Regions from separate parts of the Paenibacillus sp. MT124 genome, predicted to be linked through region 2. Evidence: riboswitches for the same ligand, from Rfam matches in the RefSeq annotation. Region 2 holds a riboswitch; each other region holds the start of a gene.

Region 1 (6,195 bases), 3.1 Mb from region 2:
ACACTTGACGGTTATGTTTATGCTTATGATGCCGTTCAGGGTAAATGGATTGAAGGTTTTCAAAGGGAACTCGCTTCGACTAGTGGAATTCCATTGCTGCAAAATTCAGATTCGTTTGAGCAGGTCAGACAAACTCGCATCGTCATGAGCGTACAGGAGAATCTCGCTGAAGTCATTAATCGGCATAATGAGTTTGCAAGAAGAAACGGGATATCCTATACGTTTACCTTGCCTCTTATTTCTCAGGAGGATTGGTACAATACGATTAATGATACGGGGATCATGGCCTTTATTCAAGGCTTGCCTGTAGGGATCCAGAAGGTAAACACCTATGCCATCGGTGGAGGAAGGTTGGTTAAAAGAACAGCAGTCATTGGAGGGATAGAACCTTCTACCGGCATAAAGTATTATTATCCAGCAACTTGTAAGAATAACTTCCGAGCTGAAGAAGTTTTTACCGATGCGAAGCAGGCCGCGGCGGCGGGGTATTTTGAGGGGAATTGTTTCATAAACAAGGTTGTTCACTAAGTAAGACTGCTGCGCTTACTACATTGCTTTCAGAAAAGGCAGGTCCTGTGCTAAAATAGGGTTTCAGTTCAGAACTTGACCGGTATCAACAATACCGAATAAAAAGTAATGTTAAATAGATAGGAGCAACCTCATCTCATGAGTTTATTGTCAGTGGAGAACGTCAGTCACAATTTTGGTGACCGCACGTTATTTAAAAATGTATCTTTTCGTTTACTTGCAGGAGAGCGTGTAGGCTTGGTCGGAGCAAATGGTGTAGGAAAGTCCACTTTAATGAACATTTTGACCGGAAAATTGCTGAAAGACAGCGGGAAAGTAGAGTGGACACCAAAAGTCCGTTACGGATATTTGGATCAGCATACCAAGCTGACTCCGGGCAAAACAATCCGCGACGTTTTAAAAGATGCCTTCCTTCCCCTGCTTGAACTGGAAAAAGAAATGATGGCCATTACAGACCAGATGGCTGATGCAGACCCAGACCAGCTTGAAAAACTGCTGGAAGAAATGGGTGAAATCCAGGAGCAGCTTGAGCAGGGCGATTTTTATTTGATTGATGTAAAAGTGGAAGAAATGGCGAATGGCCTCGGATTATCCGCTATTGGGCTTGATCGTGACGTCGCTGCTCTAAGCGGGGGACAACGGACCAAAGTATTGCTCGCCAAGTTGTTGCTCGAGAAACCGACGGCTCTTTTGCTGGACGAGCCAACAAACTACCTGGACGTGGAGCACATTGAATGGTTAACGCGATATTTGAAAGATTACCCTTATGCATTCATCCTGATTTCACATGATACGGAGTTCATGAATGAAGTCGTTAACGTCATTTATCATCTGGAATTTGCTAAATTGACGCGTTATGCTGCCAACTACAATAAGTTTCTTGAAATGGCCGATATGCAAAAAGCACAACATATCGACGCTTATGAGAAACAGCAGGAATATATTAAGAAACAGGAAGATTTCATTCAGCGTAACAAGGCAAGAGCCTCCACTTCCGGACGTGCCAAAAGCCGTGAGAAACAGCTGGGCAAGATTGAACGAATTGATCGCCCGGATGAAGCAGCAAAGCCGACATTTAAATTCAAAGATGCCCGTGCCAGCAGCAAAACAGTATTCGAGGGAATTGATTTCGAGATTGGTTATTCCTACCCTTTGCTGCCTAAGATGACAATGACCATTGAACGTGGTGAGAAAATAGCCATTGTTGGATGTAACGGTGTAGGTAAGTCGACACTTCTTAAAACCATATTGGGCAAAATCCCGCCGATCAGCGGTAAAACGTTCCTGGGGGATTATCTGGAAACGGCTTACTTTGAACAAGAAGTTCGGGCTGGTAACATTACCCCAATTGAAGATGTGTGGAACGAATTCTCCCATCTAACTCAGAATGAAGTACGCGGGCATCTGGCCCGCTGTGGTTTGAAAAACGAGCATATCACTCGTCCGCTGAGTGCACTTAGTGGGGGAGAACAAGCGAAAGTTCGCTTGTGCAAGCTTCTGATGCGTGAAAGCAACTGGATCCTGTTTGATGAACCGACAAACCACTTGGATGTAACAGCAAAAGCGGAGCTAAAACGAGCTTTACAAGAGTTTAAAGGTACAGTGCTGCTCGTTTCGCATGAACCTGAATTTTATCAGGATTGGGTCACCAAGACATGGGACGTTGAAGCCTGGTCTGAGAAAAACTAGTTGTTGCGGAGCAATCTAGTGCTCTACAATCAAAACATTCAGCCACATGAGTTTGAAAATCAACGGTGACAAAAAAAGGTGACTATGGTAACATAGGCTACAACTTCATACGATCACTAGGGGGGCCGCTCGATGCGGCTGAGATGGAATAATGCGATTCCGGACCCTTTGCACCTGATCTGGATTATACCAGCGTAGGGAAGTGGCGCGTTTTAGTTAATGATATGGGCAAATTAATATTCGATTTTGTAGCGAATGTGAATGCTCACAAGTGGAACATGAAGGTATCTCGTATATATCAGGGCTATGATTTAATAGCTTGTATACCTGACAACTGGCATGTGAAGCTCATTTAACTAACTGGACATGTTATCGCGGCCACTCCCTACGGGAGTGGCTTTTTTGTGCTTACATATTGTGACGGCAAGGAAGGTGAAACCAAACGGATACCTTTAAAAAACCTGTGAAATCACTATCGTTTGAACTGCATGCTGTTTCACCAGGGGTAGGGGATCAACAACGTTTTCTGAAGATTGCAGCGGATGCATGGCCTTGGCTTGACTATATCCACATCCGGGAAAAACATCTAACCACCGAACAAAAAATTCAATGGGCTCACAGTTTGCTGAACGCAGGAATTCCATCTGACAGGATCGTAATCAATGGTCTATGTGAGCTGAATAAGTTGGAGAAACATGTTTTCATTGAGAGGATTCATTGGGGTCAGTCCGATATGGCGACTACTCAAGGCAGCAGCCTGAACAAATGCGATCGACTTCGTCTCGGTATCTCTGTTCACTCTCTTCACGAAGCTAGAGCAGCTGAAGAACGGGGAGCGGATTATCTCTTTTATGGTCATGTATTTTCCTCCAGCAGTAAACCTGGGATCAAGCCGAGAGGGATAGATGCACTGTCTGAAATATGCTCAGCTGTTTCCATTCCCGTAATTGCCATTGGCGGAATTGAACCGGCAAACATAGCTGCTGTACGTGCAGCCGGAGCAAATGGTGCGGCAGTAATATCTTCGATCTGGACCAGTGATAATCCGGAAAGTGCGGCAGCAGCCTTGAGGTGGGCTATTGAACGATAGAAAGAAAGAATGAATAACGGAGGTGAATGATTGAACGGAGAAGCAAGAGGCCGAAGACGAAGTGGCAGCCTTTACCGAAATGGAGCAGCTTGTACGACCCAAATACGTGGAAATATTCGTGGCAAGCTTCATGCGGAAACTATTATTGTGGGAGGCGGCGTTATAGGTTGTGCCATCGCGTATGAGCTAGCTTCACGAGGTAAAGAAGTGATTTTAATCGAGCGTGTGCGTATTGCAAGTGAGACATCTTCTGCGGCAGCGGGCATGTTAGCTGCAGACAGCGAGACGTTTCATACTACTGTGATGTCAAAGCTAGCATATGAAAGTAGAAAACGACTGTATCAGCAAAAAGAACAGCTTGAACTACTAAGCGGCATTGAAATTGGCCTGCAGCAGAGTGGATTTATTACACCATTTCGGAATGAAGCCGAGATGAAAACGTATAGCGATTCGAGAAGAAGTACAGTTTTGCCTACAGAGCAAATGTGGTGGGATCATTCAAAGCTTCAACGTGAAGCCCCATGGATAAGCAAGGAAACTTTCGGGGCTCTATATAGGGCTTCAGAAAGTGAACTTCTCCCTGTCAATTTGGCACGTGCCTATGCGGGAGCAGCTCAAACAATGGGAGCTAAAGTAATCGAAGGTGTACACAATGTTAGTCTAACTGCGGATTCGAGTGGAATCCAGGGTGTGGAAACGTCGATTGGAAGATTAACGTGTAAACATGTGGTTATCACAGCTGGATTACAAGGTGGAGATATGTTGAAGCAGGTGGGTCTTAACCTGCCCACTCTTCCCGTAAAAGGTGAAATTGCAGCAATACAATTTCCGAAACATGATGCAGATTACAGACCTGACAAGACGGTTTATGCAGATAATGTATACATTGTCCCCAAAGCAAACGGCGAAGTTTGGATCGGAGCTACCAGTTTACCGGGACGCTCAGATCGAGAAGTTACTGTTGAAGGCATCCAAAAGCTGCTTGCATCCGCAGCAGGGTGGGTCCCTCGAATACAGCAAGCCCAGTTTATCCGTGCCTGGGCAGGGGTTCGACCATCAACCCCTGACGGTTTGCCTTATCTGGGAGCTTGTAAAAGCATACCCGGGTTATATACCGCGTTTGGACATTACAGAAACGGCATCTTACTGAGTGCAATTACCGGCAGCCTGATGGCTGATTTGATGGCTGGCCATTCTTCGGAGGAGCTTGGCATTGATGAATTGCGTCCAGAGCGTTTGAGCAGAAAGGAGATTATGCAGTGAACATCATCGTAAACGGGCAGAGCATGAACATTGACGACGATTTGAATCATGTGGATCAGTTGCTGCAATCCTTTAATTTGCAGGTGAAAACTGTGGTGGTTGAGTTAAATCGTCAGATTTTGATGAGGGAACACCATGCATCCACCGTATTAAGAGACGGAGACCGAATTGAGATCGTACATTTTGTGGGAGGCGGTTAAAACATGCTGAAGATAGGACACCATTCATTTCATTCTAGATTGTTGTTGGGTACGGGCAAATTTGACGATTTGGATGTACAGAGTCAAGCGGTAGAAGCGTCAGGAACCGAAGTGTTGACTTTTGCCGTTCGACGTTTGAACTTGGAAGATCGGGATAAACGCCACTTCCTGGATACACTCGATTTGAAGCGATTCACTTTACTCCCTAACACCGCGGGTGCTTCCACGGCAGAAGAGGCCGTCCGAATCGCTGAACTTGCCCGTGCCTCAGGACTTTGTGATATGATAAAAGTAGAAGTGATCGGAGATGGGATCACACTGCTGCCAGATCCGATCGAAACATACAAGGCCTGCGAGATCCTGTTGGAAAAAGGATTCATCGTACTGCCTTATATCTCGGATGATGTGATTTTAGCCAAACGGCTACAGCTGCTTGGGGTTCATGCAGTCATGCCTGGAGCTTCACCGATCGGAGCAGGAAGAGGCATTATCAACCCGTACAACCTGGAAATTATAATGGAGCAAGCGGTTGTTCCTGTAATTGTGGATGCCGGATTGCGTTCCCCCAAAGATGCTGCATATGCCATGGAGCTGGGGGCGGATGGTGTGCTGTTGAATACGGCGGTATCCGGTTCGGGAGATCCGGTTAAAATGGCAAAAGCGATGCGAATGGGAGTTGAAGCGGGAAGACTTGCTTATGAAGCAGGCATGATACCCGTTAAGCGTTATGCGGCAGCCAGCAGTCCGGCGGAAGGAATGGTTCATACATGATAGAAGAAACAAATTCAACGGAGCAAAGTGATCGATATTCGAGACAGGAACGATACGCTCCGCTTGGCAAAGAAGGTCAGCGCAGACTGAACAACAGCAGGGTTGTTATCGTGGGTGCCGGTGCACTGGGAACCGGCATTGCAGAGACGCTCGCCAGGTCAGGTATTGGACACATTACCATTGCGGACCGGGACTATGTGGAATGGAGCAACCTGCAGCGACAGCAGCTCTATGTTGAACAGGATGCAGTTCAGCGAATGCCAAAAGCGATGGCAGCCGAAAAACGCCTGCTCGATATCAACTCCTCGGTTGTCATTGAAGGCAAGGTGATGGATGTCCGTGCAGACGAGCTGGAGGATCTCATTCAAAATGCAGATCTTATCATGGATGCCACGGATAATTTTGATACAAGGCTGCTGATTAATGACATGTCCCAGAAATACCGCATTCCCTGGATTTATGGAGGGTGTGTGGGAAGTTATGGTATCACGTATACGTTCCTGCCCGGGGATACCCCTTGTCTGAACTGTTTACTTGGCGAGGTACCGCTCGGTGGAGATACTTGCGATACATCGGGGATTATACCCCAGGCTGTGCAGATGGTAACGGCGAACCAGACAGCAGAAGCGATGAAGCTGCTTAGCGGTAATGAAG
Region 2 (6,195 bases):
AGTTACGTATGTGGCGCTCACTGAACTGAAATTTCTGGGTGACTATACTTTCGGGTACAACAACAAAACAAAACAAATTAGCATTAGTACAGGAAGCGACAAGTATGTACTCACCCCTAACAGCAAAACCATCAAGAAAAACGGCCATGCTGCAGCACTGTCCTCCGCTCCTATTCTGGTAAATGGCAAAGCCATGCTGCCACTTCGTGCAATCGGTGAAACCTTCGGTGCAGAAGTTCGATGGAATCAGGCTACCAAGGAAGCTTATATTTATACGCCAGATGTATCGATTATTAAGGAGTACAACAGTTCTGATCTGACTATCGCACGTGAGGCAGCACTCCGTCTTCCACGTTTTTCCGATTTAAAACAGGCACGCCTGGACATCCGTAATCCACTGGGTCCTGTCGACTCATCGGTGACTTACATTTTTGAAAAAGAGCAGAAGGACCGCTTTTTCGTCAACGAAGATAATGATCTCGTCAGTTACTACGAAATCAAAAATGGAGCTGCCCTGCTGAAATGGCAGGCCAACGTGAGCAGTGCAGCCGGAACTATCGGAGATCTGTTCTTCATCAAAACCAAAGCTGTAGCAGAAGCAGGGAAACGACCATCGGTAGCAGGCCAAACTCTTGTATCTTTTAAATACTCTCAGATGCTGGAAGAGACTTCCTATGAGGTCATGAACAAGTCTGGCTCCATTGATTCGGGTTCCATTGCCACGCAAAAAGACAAAATCATCGTTGCCGTTCCAGAAGAAAACGAATGACTACTGAGAAATCTCAGAGACATATAATATTTTCTAAACTCTTTTCATCTAGTTTTATGGCAAACACAAAAAGGCATCCTTGAGGGTGCCTTTTTGCGTAATGATATAGAAAAGGGTCTAAACAATGCAATTGTCCCCGGTCTATCTTTTCGTTGACATGCTATCCTTAATATTGCGTATTCCCCGATTGACTTGTTTTACCCGATGCGAATCCCTTGAACAGGGTAGGCACTTTGGAATAGCGGGTATTCGTTATTTTGCCGACCGTAGAGCTGCTGTCTGTTCGCAGAATGGAATCCTTCACATTGGAAATGTTGGAGCTGTCCACGTTCATGGTAACCGCGTAAGAGGTTCCCCCATTTTGTCGTACCAGCTTGCCGATATCATCTGCTCTGAAGTTTTTAATGTTAATTGTCCCCGAAGCGTTCATCTGGAACACCTTATCATATGCCTTGTATGCTGCTCCACCCGTAATATTAACGGTACCGGCGGATTTAAGCGTGAGTGCATCTTCACCGACATCATTCCAGGTCACATTCTGAATATTGCAGCTGCCATAACAATGGACGCCATCGGCTGCCGGTGCCTCGATCACTACATTTTTCAGTGTAGCTCCTGCCTCAAGACGAAAGATGGGTTTCTGGTTCTCGGCCTGACTGCCATCTCCCAATGTGTTTGGATCAGCGGCTACGCTTTTTCCTTTGCCATCATAAGTCTCACCTGCTTTGACAATGATCGTTGTCTTCACAATTTCGGGAGCAGCAGACACGGGTAATGCACCAAATACAGAAGCGACCAGACCTGCGGAGAGCAGCAGCGATAACATTTTTCTCATGCGTAAATCCTCCCTTATACGGATATATTGGTGTTCAAGCCAGCTTGTCTTCCCGGATCCCTTAAGAGGTGCACCTCTTTCCTGGACCCTACCCTGATCCTACCAAAACAGGAGTGTAATGATAATAATCATTAGATTAGATATCCAATTGTCGGCATGATACCTGCATTCTTCGCATTATTTGTCGATCCGTTCCGCGTGGAATGTGCTGATCTTAACTTTCGGTATGCTTCATTTACAGCTTGTAAAGACTGCAGGATTTTAGCCGAAAATTAAAAAAGACCACGTTATCTGTTTCCAGACAACATGATCTTAGGCAAGAACAATTCATTTTCCAGCTTATTTGACTAGGCTCCGAACCGCTGACGATATCCGCACTTCCGGCATAGTTCCTCCACAGCTTCCCGCTTGGAAAAACCATAAACCAGATTGTTCGCCCGCTCACCTTCGACAATCTCCGAGAAAGACTTCTCATGGACGTTACCGAGATTAATGACACCTTCGCCATCGAGGCAGCACGGAACAACCGTGCCATCCACAAGGACCGCCGCCTGACTGCGCAGCGCATGACAGAAGCCTTTGCCATCATCCTCTGGTGCATCCAGACTTGGCCACTGGAACTCATGGTCCTGGTTGAGATAGACATTCGGCGCAATTTTGACGCCGCTGCCTGGAACCACCTTTTCCTCAATGCGGAAATCCAGGTTGAACTCGCGCTCCAGTACCTCCAGTGTTTCCCGGTTCCGATTCATCTGGGCATTCGTGAAGTTATCCTGCGTCAGATTCCAGAGCCGGAACGAGATGATCACATTGTGCTTCACCGCTTCTCTCGCAAAGGACAAAATATTATTGAGGTATCCCTCACGGTCCGTCGATCCCTCGTGCCCGTCGAAGCTGTGCAGCGAGAAGTTCATTTGTCGCAACGCCGGTTTGCCAAGCAGCTTATGTTGGGTCTTGGGCAGCAATGTTCCGTTCGTTGTTATGTTTACCTTGAATCCCTTCTCGTGTGCGGAATCCAGTAACAAATCAATTTTGGGGTGAAGTAACGGCTCCCCTTTGACATGCAAATAAATGTGTTTGGTATGTGGCTTAATCTGATCCAATATATTGTTGAAGACTTCAGGGTCAATGAATCCTTTGGCACGCTTGGTCTGCGGACAGAAGCTGCATGCCAGGTTACATATGCTTGTAATTTCAATATATACTTTCTTGAACGTTTTCAACTCGGGGTCCCCATTCTGCTTAGGAGGGAGAACAGTCCCACCCTCATTTGTAATCCGGCCCATAGGTGCCATCACCATTATATCGGGTTAGGAAGCCAAGGTAAATCCGCGAATGGGTTTAACGTTTAACTTTTGTCACTAAGCCCTCTTTACATCTCGCGGGCACGTGATATATGCTGTGTACACAACTGCATATCTTGAACGATTGCACTAGGGGAGCCTTGCGGCTGAGACGAATGAACGTATTCGGACCCTTTGAACCTGATCTGGATCATACCAGCGGAGGGAAGTGGAGCGGACTTTCAGTTAACGGATTTTTTTCATATTCATATGAACATGAATGTCGGTTGAACTTAATAGGCCCACTCATTTCTCCGGAAATGGGCGGGCTTTTTCGCGTTTACATACAGATCGCATACAACGTGCATTTCCGTTCAGGCAGTTTTTATTCCAAGGGGGTCAAGGAACCAAATGAGCAACGATGTACAGATTGACAACATGACCTTCACTTTTCCGGATCAGAGACATTCCCCCGTCCTCTCCAATGTGTCGATGTGTGTAAAAAAGGGAGAATTCGTCTCGCTGATCGGCTCCAGCGGGTCGGGCAAGAGTACGCTCTTCAAGCTGCTGGCAGGCTTGCTTGAACCGACGGACGGCACGATCGAAATTGCTGGGGTGCCGCCAGGACAGCGACTTGGTCGAGTCGCCTACATGCCGCAGAAGGATTTGCTGTTATCCTGGCGGACGGTCATGGAGAACTGCCTGCTTCCATCGGAGCTTGCCCCGTGGAAGCAGGACAAGGTGAAGCTGCGCGCTGACATTATGGCCGGACTCGACAGATTCGGCTTATTTGGCTATGAGCATGCCTACCCGGACGAACTGTCCGGCGGCATGAAGCAGCGGGTTGCCCTGCTTCGCACGTTGTTGACGGGAGGACAGCTGATGCTGCTGGACGAGCCCTTCGGCGCACTCGATGCTATGACCAAGCGAGAGATGCATCGCTGGCTGCTTGAGTTGTGGGAAAGCCTCGGCAAAACGGTGCTGTTCATTACGCATGATATCGAAGAAGCCCTGTTATTAAGTGACCGGATTGTCCTTCTGACTCCTGGCGGTCGGCAGCTGCTGGACATGACGGTGCCTCTGCCCCGTCCGAGACATTCGGGCATGGTCTACGATCCGGACCTTATAAAGATGCGACAACGGTTGGAGGAACAACTACATGCGAAGCTTTAACGTCAGCAGATGGTTTGCCCGCTATGGCCTGTTCGCTGCGCTTCTCCTCCTGATGCTGGTCAGCTGGGAATGCATCGTGCGATTGGGCTGGGTCCCTTCTTTCATCATCCCTGCACCTACATCCATAGCGAGTTCTCTAGTTGAGCATCGGCATCTGCTCCTGGGAACCCATCTGCCTGCCACATTGATGGAGGTAGCAGTTGGCTTCGGCTTGTCCATCGTGGCCGGAAGCGCTTTGGCAGCAGGCATGCACCTCAGCCGTTCGATTGAAAAGGCGCTGTATCCCTTCATCGTAATCAGCCAGACGATTCCACTGATTGCCCTGTCTCCTGTGTTCATTCTGTGGTTTGGCTACACGCTCTGGAGCAAAGTCGCTGTGGTGTTTCTGATCGCGTTCTTCCCGATTGTGGTCAGCACCTATGATGGTCTCCGTCAAGGCGACCCGGAACAGCGCGAACTGCTGATGACCATGGGAGCAAGCAAGTGGGATCTGTTCCGCAAGCTTCAGGTACCTCTTGCGCTGCCCTCTTTCTTTTCAGGATTGAAGATGTCGGTGGTGTACTGCGTGGTCGGGGCAACCATTGGCGAATGGCTCGGAGGCAGCAAAGGACTTGGTTATTTCAGCCGCAGAATGTCCAGCAGCATGAATACCGATGCCATGTTTGCCTCCATTCTGCTGTTATCCCTGCTGGGCATCGGTCTGTTCGTGCTTATTGCCTGGCTGGAGCGAGTCCTCGGATTGAAGCGGAATGCAGACCATGCACGAAGAGGAAAGTCGATAAAAAAGCAATCGCAATGAGATAACAAAGTGCTGCTCCTTCCTGTCGATCTCTTTGGAACATATCAGCGATTGGAACCAAACAAAAATGAACGAAACGAGGCCCATTTATCCATGAGAAAAAAGAAACTCATTCACACTCTGCTTCCTGCCCTCATCTGTTTATTACTGATCGGCAGCGGTTGTGGCAATACGGGTGCGAACCCATCATCGTCCGATTCCCAGGTACAGGGCAAAGATTCAACATCAACCGAATCGTCGTCTGGTGACCATGATTCATTGTCCATCATGCTCGACTGGTATCCAAACGCTGTCCATTCCTTTATCTACGCAGCGCAGGAGAATGGATATTTCGCAGACCAAGGTCTCGATGTGGATATTCAGATGCCTGCCGATACGAATGATGCGCTCAAACTTGTTGCTGCTGGCAAAGTGGACCTGGCGCTGAGCTACCAGCCGCAAATTTTGCTAGCCCGTGGAGAAGGCATTCCCGTACGATCCATTGCCGCTGTCGTTCGGCATCCACTCGTTCATCTGCTGACGGAAACGGAGGGGAAGGTGAACTCACCCAAAGATCTTGAAGGACTGACGGTAGGGTATTCCTCCGTTCCCCTATATGAAGCCATGGTGCGTACGATGATGAGTCAGGATGGCGGCGATCCAGACCGCATGAATTTGGTGGATGTCGGATTTGATCTGATCCCTTCGCTGGCCTCCGGTCAGGCCGATGCGATCATGGGTGGTTTTATCAATCATGAACAGTTGATTCTCGAGAAAGAAGGTCATCCCGTCAAGTCGATTAATCCCGTTGATTTCGGCGTGCCGGATTATTACGAACTTGTTCTTACAGCAAGTGACGAGGGAATTGAGGCGAAGAAGGATCAGCTCACCCGCTTCGTCAAAGCGATCCAGGAAGGTCAGAACTATGTGACCGAGCATCCCGATGAAGCTTTGAACATCCTGCTCACACACGAAAATGAGACGTCCCCGCTGGATCGGGAAATTGAAACAAAGAGCCTGGACATTCTGCTTCCGCTCATGACTGAAGAAGGTATTCCGTTCGGCTGGCAGGAACCTTCCTCCTGGGATAACGTGCGGAAGTGGCTGGTACAACGTGAATTGATTCCGGATTCGGTACAGGCCGAGGATGCGTTTATCAACTTGCAGGAGAAGTAAAAAGTACAGTTGCTGCTAAAAAATAATCGCTTATCAGGAGGGAATTTCAAATGTCATATCTGGCACGTGTTCGTACTCAAAATCCACTGGTTCACAATATCACCAACCTCGTGGTTGCTCCCTTTACGGCCAACGGTCTGCTCGCACTGGGCGCCTCTCCCTTCATGGCCTACGCACATGA
Region 3 (6,195 bases), 230 kb from region 2:
GGAATTCAAAAAATCTGGGGATAACAGCGATCGGAAGAGGGTACTGCTATCGCAGTGTTAATTGTAACGTTTATAGGCTCAACTTATTTATCTACCAAAAGGAGGAACCAAGATGATCCGCATGCCTATTCAGCAAATGATCCCGTACCACCACCAATATCCGCGCAACACGGCGACCACTGCTCCCAAAAAGGAGAATGAGAACACTCAAGGTCTATCCTTTCACGAGATTCTGCAGCAAAAAATGGCTCAAAAGAACGTATCTCCTTCCATGCGATAAAATGAAACCTGACTGTATTGGAGTCTGACTATAGAACCGTCCTTCTGCCATGTGGCGGAGGGACGGTTATTGGCATTGATTTAAACGCTGTACAGTTCCCGGTCGCGCTCCTATAATGGATTAAATATCTGCAGCACTTACGGCTCATAAAAAGAAGCATTGGCAAAGGGGAAGTCATTATGATCACAATCGGCTGTTATCACGCTCACTACTCCAACATCGCACTCATTGAAGAAGTGCTCGCCCCCTATGAAGTGGAACTTGTGCATTATGTCGATCCTGGTCTGGATCGCCTTAAGCAGGATACGGACTTCTCAGAGGCTGTCATTCGGGAAAAGGTATCCCAGACATTAAAGTGGATTGCCCAATGTCATGCAGATGCGATTCTAGTCACCTGTACTCTATTTGCTGCAGTACTGGCGCACGAAGCACAGCAAGTCTCCATCCCCGTTATCGGTATTGATGATCCATTATTGCAGAAGCTGCAGCAGGATTCGCAGGAATACATTTTAGCTTTTACCAATCCTGCAACGGTTGAAGGAACGATGGCGCGGGTGAATGAAGCACTACAGCAAGGTGAAACTAACGGGCAGGCAAACGTTGTGGCTGCTTCGAGAACAAAGGCCGCATTAATTCCTGGTACATTTGAGCTGATTATGCGCGGCGATAAGGAAGGATATATGGAGGCAGTGACAACGGGCTTGCAGCAACTAGCTGCACAGTCACCAGAGAAAACCATTGTAGCTGCTCAGCTATCCATGGCTCCCGCAGCTGCCCTTGCTTCAGCAAATACGGGAAGTGAGATATACAGCCCGCTCGCATCGCTGGCATCTCATTTGGAGCAGCAATTGAATATTGGTAGGCGTTAGTTAGGGGCCGTTCTTCTCCCAGTAGTGGAGAGAACGGCTTTTATATATCTTAGGCTGCCCAAATTGGGCTGTAATGGCGCTTAGGTTCGGGTTCGGTATTCCTCAGCCTTTTCCTGCATTCCGGCTGCCACAGCCTCATTATCGGATAATCCTTTGTCCGCGGCAAACGCACGAATATCCTGCGTAATGCGCATGCTGCAAAATTTAGGTCCACACATGGAGCAGAAATGGGCCTCCTTGGCCCCTTCAGCCGGGAGTGTCTCATCGTGATAGGACAGCGCACGTTCCGGATCCAGGGACAGGTTGAACTGGTCCCGCCAGCGGAATTCGAAGCGGGCCTTCGACAGCGCGTCATCCCGGCGCTGTGCACGCGGATGGCCTTTGGCCAGATCAGCGGCATGTGCCGCAATCTTGTAAGCAATAACGCCTTCCCGGACATCATCCTTGTTCGGCAGGCCCAGATGTTCCTTTGGTGTCACATAGCAGAGCATCGACGTTCCGAACCAGCCGATCATCGCCGCTCCAATGGCTGAGGTAATATGGTCATAGCCTGGTGCAATATCGGTTGTCAGCGGACCAAGTGTATAAAACGGTGCTTCCTTGCAGATCTCCATCTGAAGGTCGACATTCTCCTTAATCTTGTGCATCGGCACATGTCCTGGCCCCTCAATCATCACCTGCACATCATGCTTCCACGCAATCTGTGTCAGTTCACCAAGCGTAGCAAGTTCAGCCATCTGGGCTTCATCATTGGCATCATAGATGCTGCCCGGGCGGAGTCCATCCCCGAGAGAGAAGGCTACATCATACCTTTTCATGATTTCACAGATTTCCTCAAAATGCGTGTACAAAAAGTTCTCCTGATGGTGTGCAAGGCACCATGCCGCCATAATGGAACCACCTCTGGATACAATGCCGGTCATCCGTTTGGCTGTCATCGGTATGTAACGCAGCAGTACGCCTGCATGGATCGTAAAGTAATCCACACCCTGCTCTGCCTGCTCAATGAGCGTATCCCGGTACAACTCCCAGGTGAGTGCCTCGGCTTCGCCATTCACCTTCTCCAGCGCCTGATACAGCGGCACCGTCCCGATTGGTACCGGAGAATTGCGGATGATCCATTCCCGGGTGGTATGGATATCCTTGCCCGTGGAAAGATCCATTACCGTATCGGCCCCCCAGCGTACCGCCCAAGTCATTTTCTCCACTTCTTCTTCAATCGAAGAGGATACGGCAGAGTTGCCAATATTCGCGTTGATCTTCACGTGGAAGTGACGTCCGATCAGCATCGGTTCGCTCTCTGGATGATTAATATTGGATGGCAGAATGGCCCTGCCGCTCGCCAGCTCCTGCCGGACGAATTCCGGCTCCACGCCTTCACGAATAGCTGCAAACTCCATCTCAGGCGTAATGATGCCCTGCCTCGCATAGTGCATTTGGGTGACACAGCGTCCGGATTGTGCACGGAGCGGTTTGCCGCGGAGGCCTGGATATTCTTCAGCTCCGGTTCTCTTCCCTCCAGGCTTCAATCCGTTATCCTCCGGTTTGACGGTACGTCCCTGGTACGCCTCTACATCGTTTCGTTCTGTGATCCAGCGTGCACGCAAAGCTGGCAGGCCTGCCCGGATATCGGCGTGAAATCCAGGGTCCGTCATAGGGCCGCTCGTATCGTACACGCGCAGCGGCTCGTTATGCTCCACCCCTTGGGGTGTATTCGTGTCATGAAGGGCAATTTCACGCTCCGGTACAGCAATGTCCGGCCGTGAGCCCTGAATGTAAACTTTGCGGCTGCCGGGAAACGGTTGAACCCGTCCGGCCGCTACTGTTCCCTTTTCCAACCCCTGTCCTGAATGTTCCTGTGCCGTTGTTCTGTTGTTTGTGTTCATCGCTACCTCTTCCTCCTCGTTGGTCGTCCCATGGATGGGCCAGTTTGATCGCTCGTGCACCCGTTCCATATCATCCACGCATAGGCAAGAAAAGAGCGGCCAACTTCCAAAGAAAGAACATTACAGCGGCATAGCGCAGACAGAATCTGGCACAGGCATAATTGGGTTATACCCTACTCCAGCTCTCCCGCAAAAGAAGGTAACCACCTCTGCTGCGGATGATCGCTTGACACTGTATATAAAAAAGCCGGTTCCCGAGGGAACCGGCCTATGTCCATCACCCCATAACAAGCCTGATGCCAAGCTCCCTCAAGTGGAGACATGCCAAAGGCTGGATTATGCAGTGTTCGTGGTTGTATCGCCGATTACTTCCCTACGCTGGTATGATCCAGATCAGGTGCAAAGGGTCCGGAATCTCATGCGATCCCGTCTCAGTCCGGACAATTCGGACTCCCCCAGTAACGTTAACAGTTGCGGTATGTGTACCGCAGTTCCATATTCAATTCATTCCAGCCCCGCTGGGCTGTCCATTACAGACTAGCGCAAGCCAGTCAGAAATACAACCCTCTTTCTTCCAGAAACGCCGGATCAGGACAACATGAGGCCCATCTGCGCGGCTGCTTCCTTCAGTACAGGTGCATATTCGTGCAAAGTTTCCTGGGACAGGCGGCTAACGGGACCCGATACGGATAGTGCAGCAGCAATATTCCCCTTTCGATCCATAATAGGAACCGATACTGCAGCCGCTCCAGGCTCACGTTCTTCGTAGCTGGTCGCATATCCATTCTCCCGAATATCGCCCATCTGAGCCAGATAAACTTCGGGATCGATAAATACGGGCCATTCAGGGCCATTCATCAGTTCCTCCCTATCTTCTTCCGTCGCAAATGCCATGAGTACCTTGCTGGATGCCCCTACGGATAGAGGAAGACGTACGCCAACCGGAGCCACCCGCCGGATGGCCTGATCACTCTGAACAGCCTGAATACGGATACGCTCACTGCCATCCCGCAGGTACAGACTGACCGTTTCTCCCAAACGATCTCTGAGCCGCTCCATTGCAGGAAGCAGCAAAATGGCAGGATCATCACTGCGGGACATATGAGCAGACAGCTCCCAGATTCGAATGCCGAGCCTGTATTTCTCAGTGGCCGCATCGCGAATGACGAAGCCCTTCTCCTCCAGCGTCGCCATCAGACGATGAACCGTACTTTTGTGCAAACCAATCTGGCTCGCAATTTCTGTGAGTCCAAGATCGCTGCGTGTGGTAAAACATAATAATATATCCAGCGCCCGTTCCACAGCCCGGACGGTTAATTTGCGGTCTTCCATGGCATAATGCCCTCCTCATGTTTCATCACATGAAACTTGGTTACATAAATTATATGAGAAACAATCTCATCTGTAAACCAAAATGAGCCAAATCATGACGATATGAAGTGTATATATTTTCTTTTTATAAGACTAAATCCCCTGCAATTTGCACCATCAGGAAATGTTACCCATATATCTTTCGGACTATATAACAATTGCGTAACAAATGCCTCCAATCAATTGACTTTGACTATATGGAAACATACGATAAAGATATAAAAGCAAGACTTTGCTGCATAGGCAAGCAAGGACATCAAGCCATATGATCTGATCTGAACTCGTTGTTATCTTCAATTGATCTGAATAAGGAGGGGCAATCATGTTTCCGACATCCCAGAGCGAAGCCCCGCTGCAAACGAAAGTGTCCGATCTGCCTTCTTCGTTATCACCGAGGCTGATCCGGTTCAAACATATTATCGTAGCGTTGCTGCTCTCCGTTGTATTTTTTCTGCTCTTTTGCTTCATTGCCTTACACGGCTATATTGCCTGGGTACTATCCAACCCGACCGTAGCTCCCGTGTTCTCCAATCCAATGCAGGCCAAGAACATGAAGTACGAGGATATCACGTTCCCGGCAGCAGATGGCAGCCGTACGATGCAGGGCTGGTATATCCCCGCAGACACGGATGTCAACAAAACCATCATCTTCAGTCATGGATATGGGGCCAATCGGGAGGAAACCTGGGTTCCCATGTATGACCTGGCTCACTATGCCCACCAGCTCGGGTTCAATGTAGTGATGTTTGACTATGGTTTCGCCTCTCAGGTGAACAAGGCAGTCGCTACAGGGGGCAAAGCCGAGTCCCAGCAATTGCTTGGTGCCATTCAGTTCGCCAAGCAGCGCGGTGCTCAGGAGCTTGTCGTCTGGGGATTCTCGATGGGCGCAGGCACAGCATTACAGACGGGGCTGCTCACCGAGAACGTGGATGCCATGATTCTCGACAGCACTTTCCTGCTGGAGCCGGATACGCTGTATCACAACATTCATAATCAGATCGATCTGCCGCGACAACCCACTTTGCAGATCATGAATCTGTTATTCCCGGTTCTGAATGGCACCGGATTACAGCAGATTCCGTATCAGGAAGTCAAAAAGAAAGACTATCCGTTCCCCATCTTCTTCATTCACGGGACGGAGGATGAGAAGGCTCCATATCCGATCGCCGAGCTTCTCGCCGCCAACCAGACGAACACCTACTCAGAGGAATGGATCGTACAGGACGCGCATCATGAGCTGATCTTCAGGGAACATCCGAAGGAGTATCTCCGCCGTGTCTCTACGTTCCTGAGTCATGTGACGAAAACAAGCAGCGACGATGTGGAAAATACCAATGCCGGAGGAGAATAAAATCTTCCGGTGATCAGAGCCCCTATGGGGCTCTTTTTTTATGCACACATAGGACAACATGGCAGGTGAATATACTTTTGGGACGATTATAAAAGGTTAATCACACCCTATCCCTTGAAGGCCGATATGACATTTTAATTGAATGGAGGTTTGCCGCATATGAATTGGTCTGGCTATGGACCCTTGCTGCCTCTCCGCATTCTGGAGGAGATCAGGTTCTGGAAGGAGCAGGAGAAAGAGCATACGCTCGTTATTCGGGCACTGGTTCCCGATCTGGAGCCCACTTATGTGAAGCTGCTTGAAGAATGGGCAGTGACGTTTGAAAATACCGAGAAGGTAGCCAACCAGCTGTTGAAACAACTGTTACCCGGAACCCATCCCCCTGCCCCTTACATCATCGGAAGCGTAGAACAGCTTGTCTCCTCTGCACGTTCACAA

Evidence for each region. Region 2 has a riboswitch for thiamine pyrophosphate ahead of AC3RCI_RS04205 (ABC transporter ATP-binding protein). Riboswitches for the same ligand answer to the same signal wherever they lie in the genome.
Region 1: it holds a riboswitch for thiamine pyrophosphate, as region 2 does, so the genes downstream of both, AC3RCI_RS17785 (thiamine phosphate synthase) here and AC3RCI_RS04205 (ABC transporter ATP-binding protein) in region 2, are expected to answer to the same signal.
Region 3: it holds a riboswitch for thiamine pyrophosphate, as region 2 does, so the genes downstream of both, thiC (phosphomethylpyrimidine synthase ThiC) here and AC3RCI_RS04205 (ABC transporter ATP-binding protein) in region 2, are expected to answer to the same signal.

The regions. Positions count from the first base shown of each region.
Region 1 covers NZ_CM179500.1:3,958,119-3,964,313, reverse strand. Annotated here, with positions in the region: gene AC3RCI_RS17795 (hypothetical protein) at 1-528, shown strand, start outside; gene AC3RCI_RS17790 (ABC-F family ATP-binding cassette domain-containing protein) at 667-2,217, shown strand; TPP riboswitch at 2,326-2,435, shown strand; gene AC3RCI_RS17785 (thiamine phosphate synthase) at 2,681-3,307, shown strand; gene thiO (glycine oxidase ThiO) at 3,338-4,570, shown strand; gene thiS (sulfur carrier protein ThiS) at 4,567-4,770, shown strand; gene AC3RCI_RS17770 (thiazole synthase) at 4,774-5,541, shown strand; gene AC3RCI_RS17765 (ThiF family adenylyltransferase) at 5,538-6,195, shown strand, end outside.
Region 2 covers NZ_CM179500.1:892,574-898,768, reverse strand. Annotated here, with positions in the region: gene AC3RCI_RS04220 (copper amine oxidase N-terminal domain-containing protein) at 1-769, shown strand, start outside; gene AC3RCI_RS04215 (pectate lyase) at 936-1,604, opposite strand; gene AC3RCI_RS04210 (radical SAM/SPASM domain-containing protein) at 1,952-2,827, opposite strand; TPP riboswitch at 3,030-3,132, shown strand; gene AC3RCI_RS04205 (ABC transporter ATP-binding protein) at 3,299-4,060, shown strand; gene AC3RCI_RS04200 (ABC transporter permease) at 4,047-4,859, shown strand; gene AC3RCI_RS04195 (ABC transporter substrate-binding protein) at 4,953-6,014, shown strand; gene thiM (hydroxyethylthiazole kinase) at 6,065-6,195, shown strand, end outside.
Region 3 covers NZ_CM179500.1:665,452-671,646, reverse strand. Annotated here, with positions in the region: gene AC3RCI_RS03240 (hypothetical protein) at 113-280, shown strand; gene AC3RCI_RS03235 (hypothetical protein) at 460-1,149, shown strand; gene thiC (phosphomethylpyrimidine synthase ThiC) at 1,230-3,035, opposite strand; TPP riboswitch at 3,389-3,502, opposite strand; gene AC3RCI_RS03225 (IclR family transcriptional regulator) at 3,624-4,367, opposite strand; gene AC3RCI_RS03220 (alpha/beta hydrolase) at 4,729-5,757, shown strand; gene AC3RCI_RS03215 (Fe-Mn family superoxide dismutase) at 5,917-6,195, shown strand, end outside.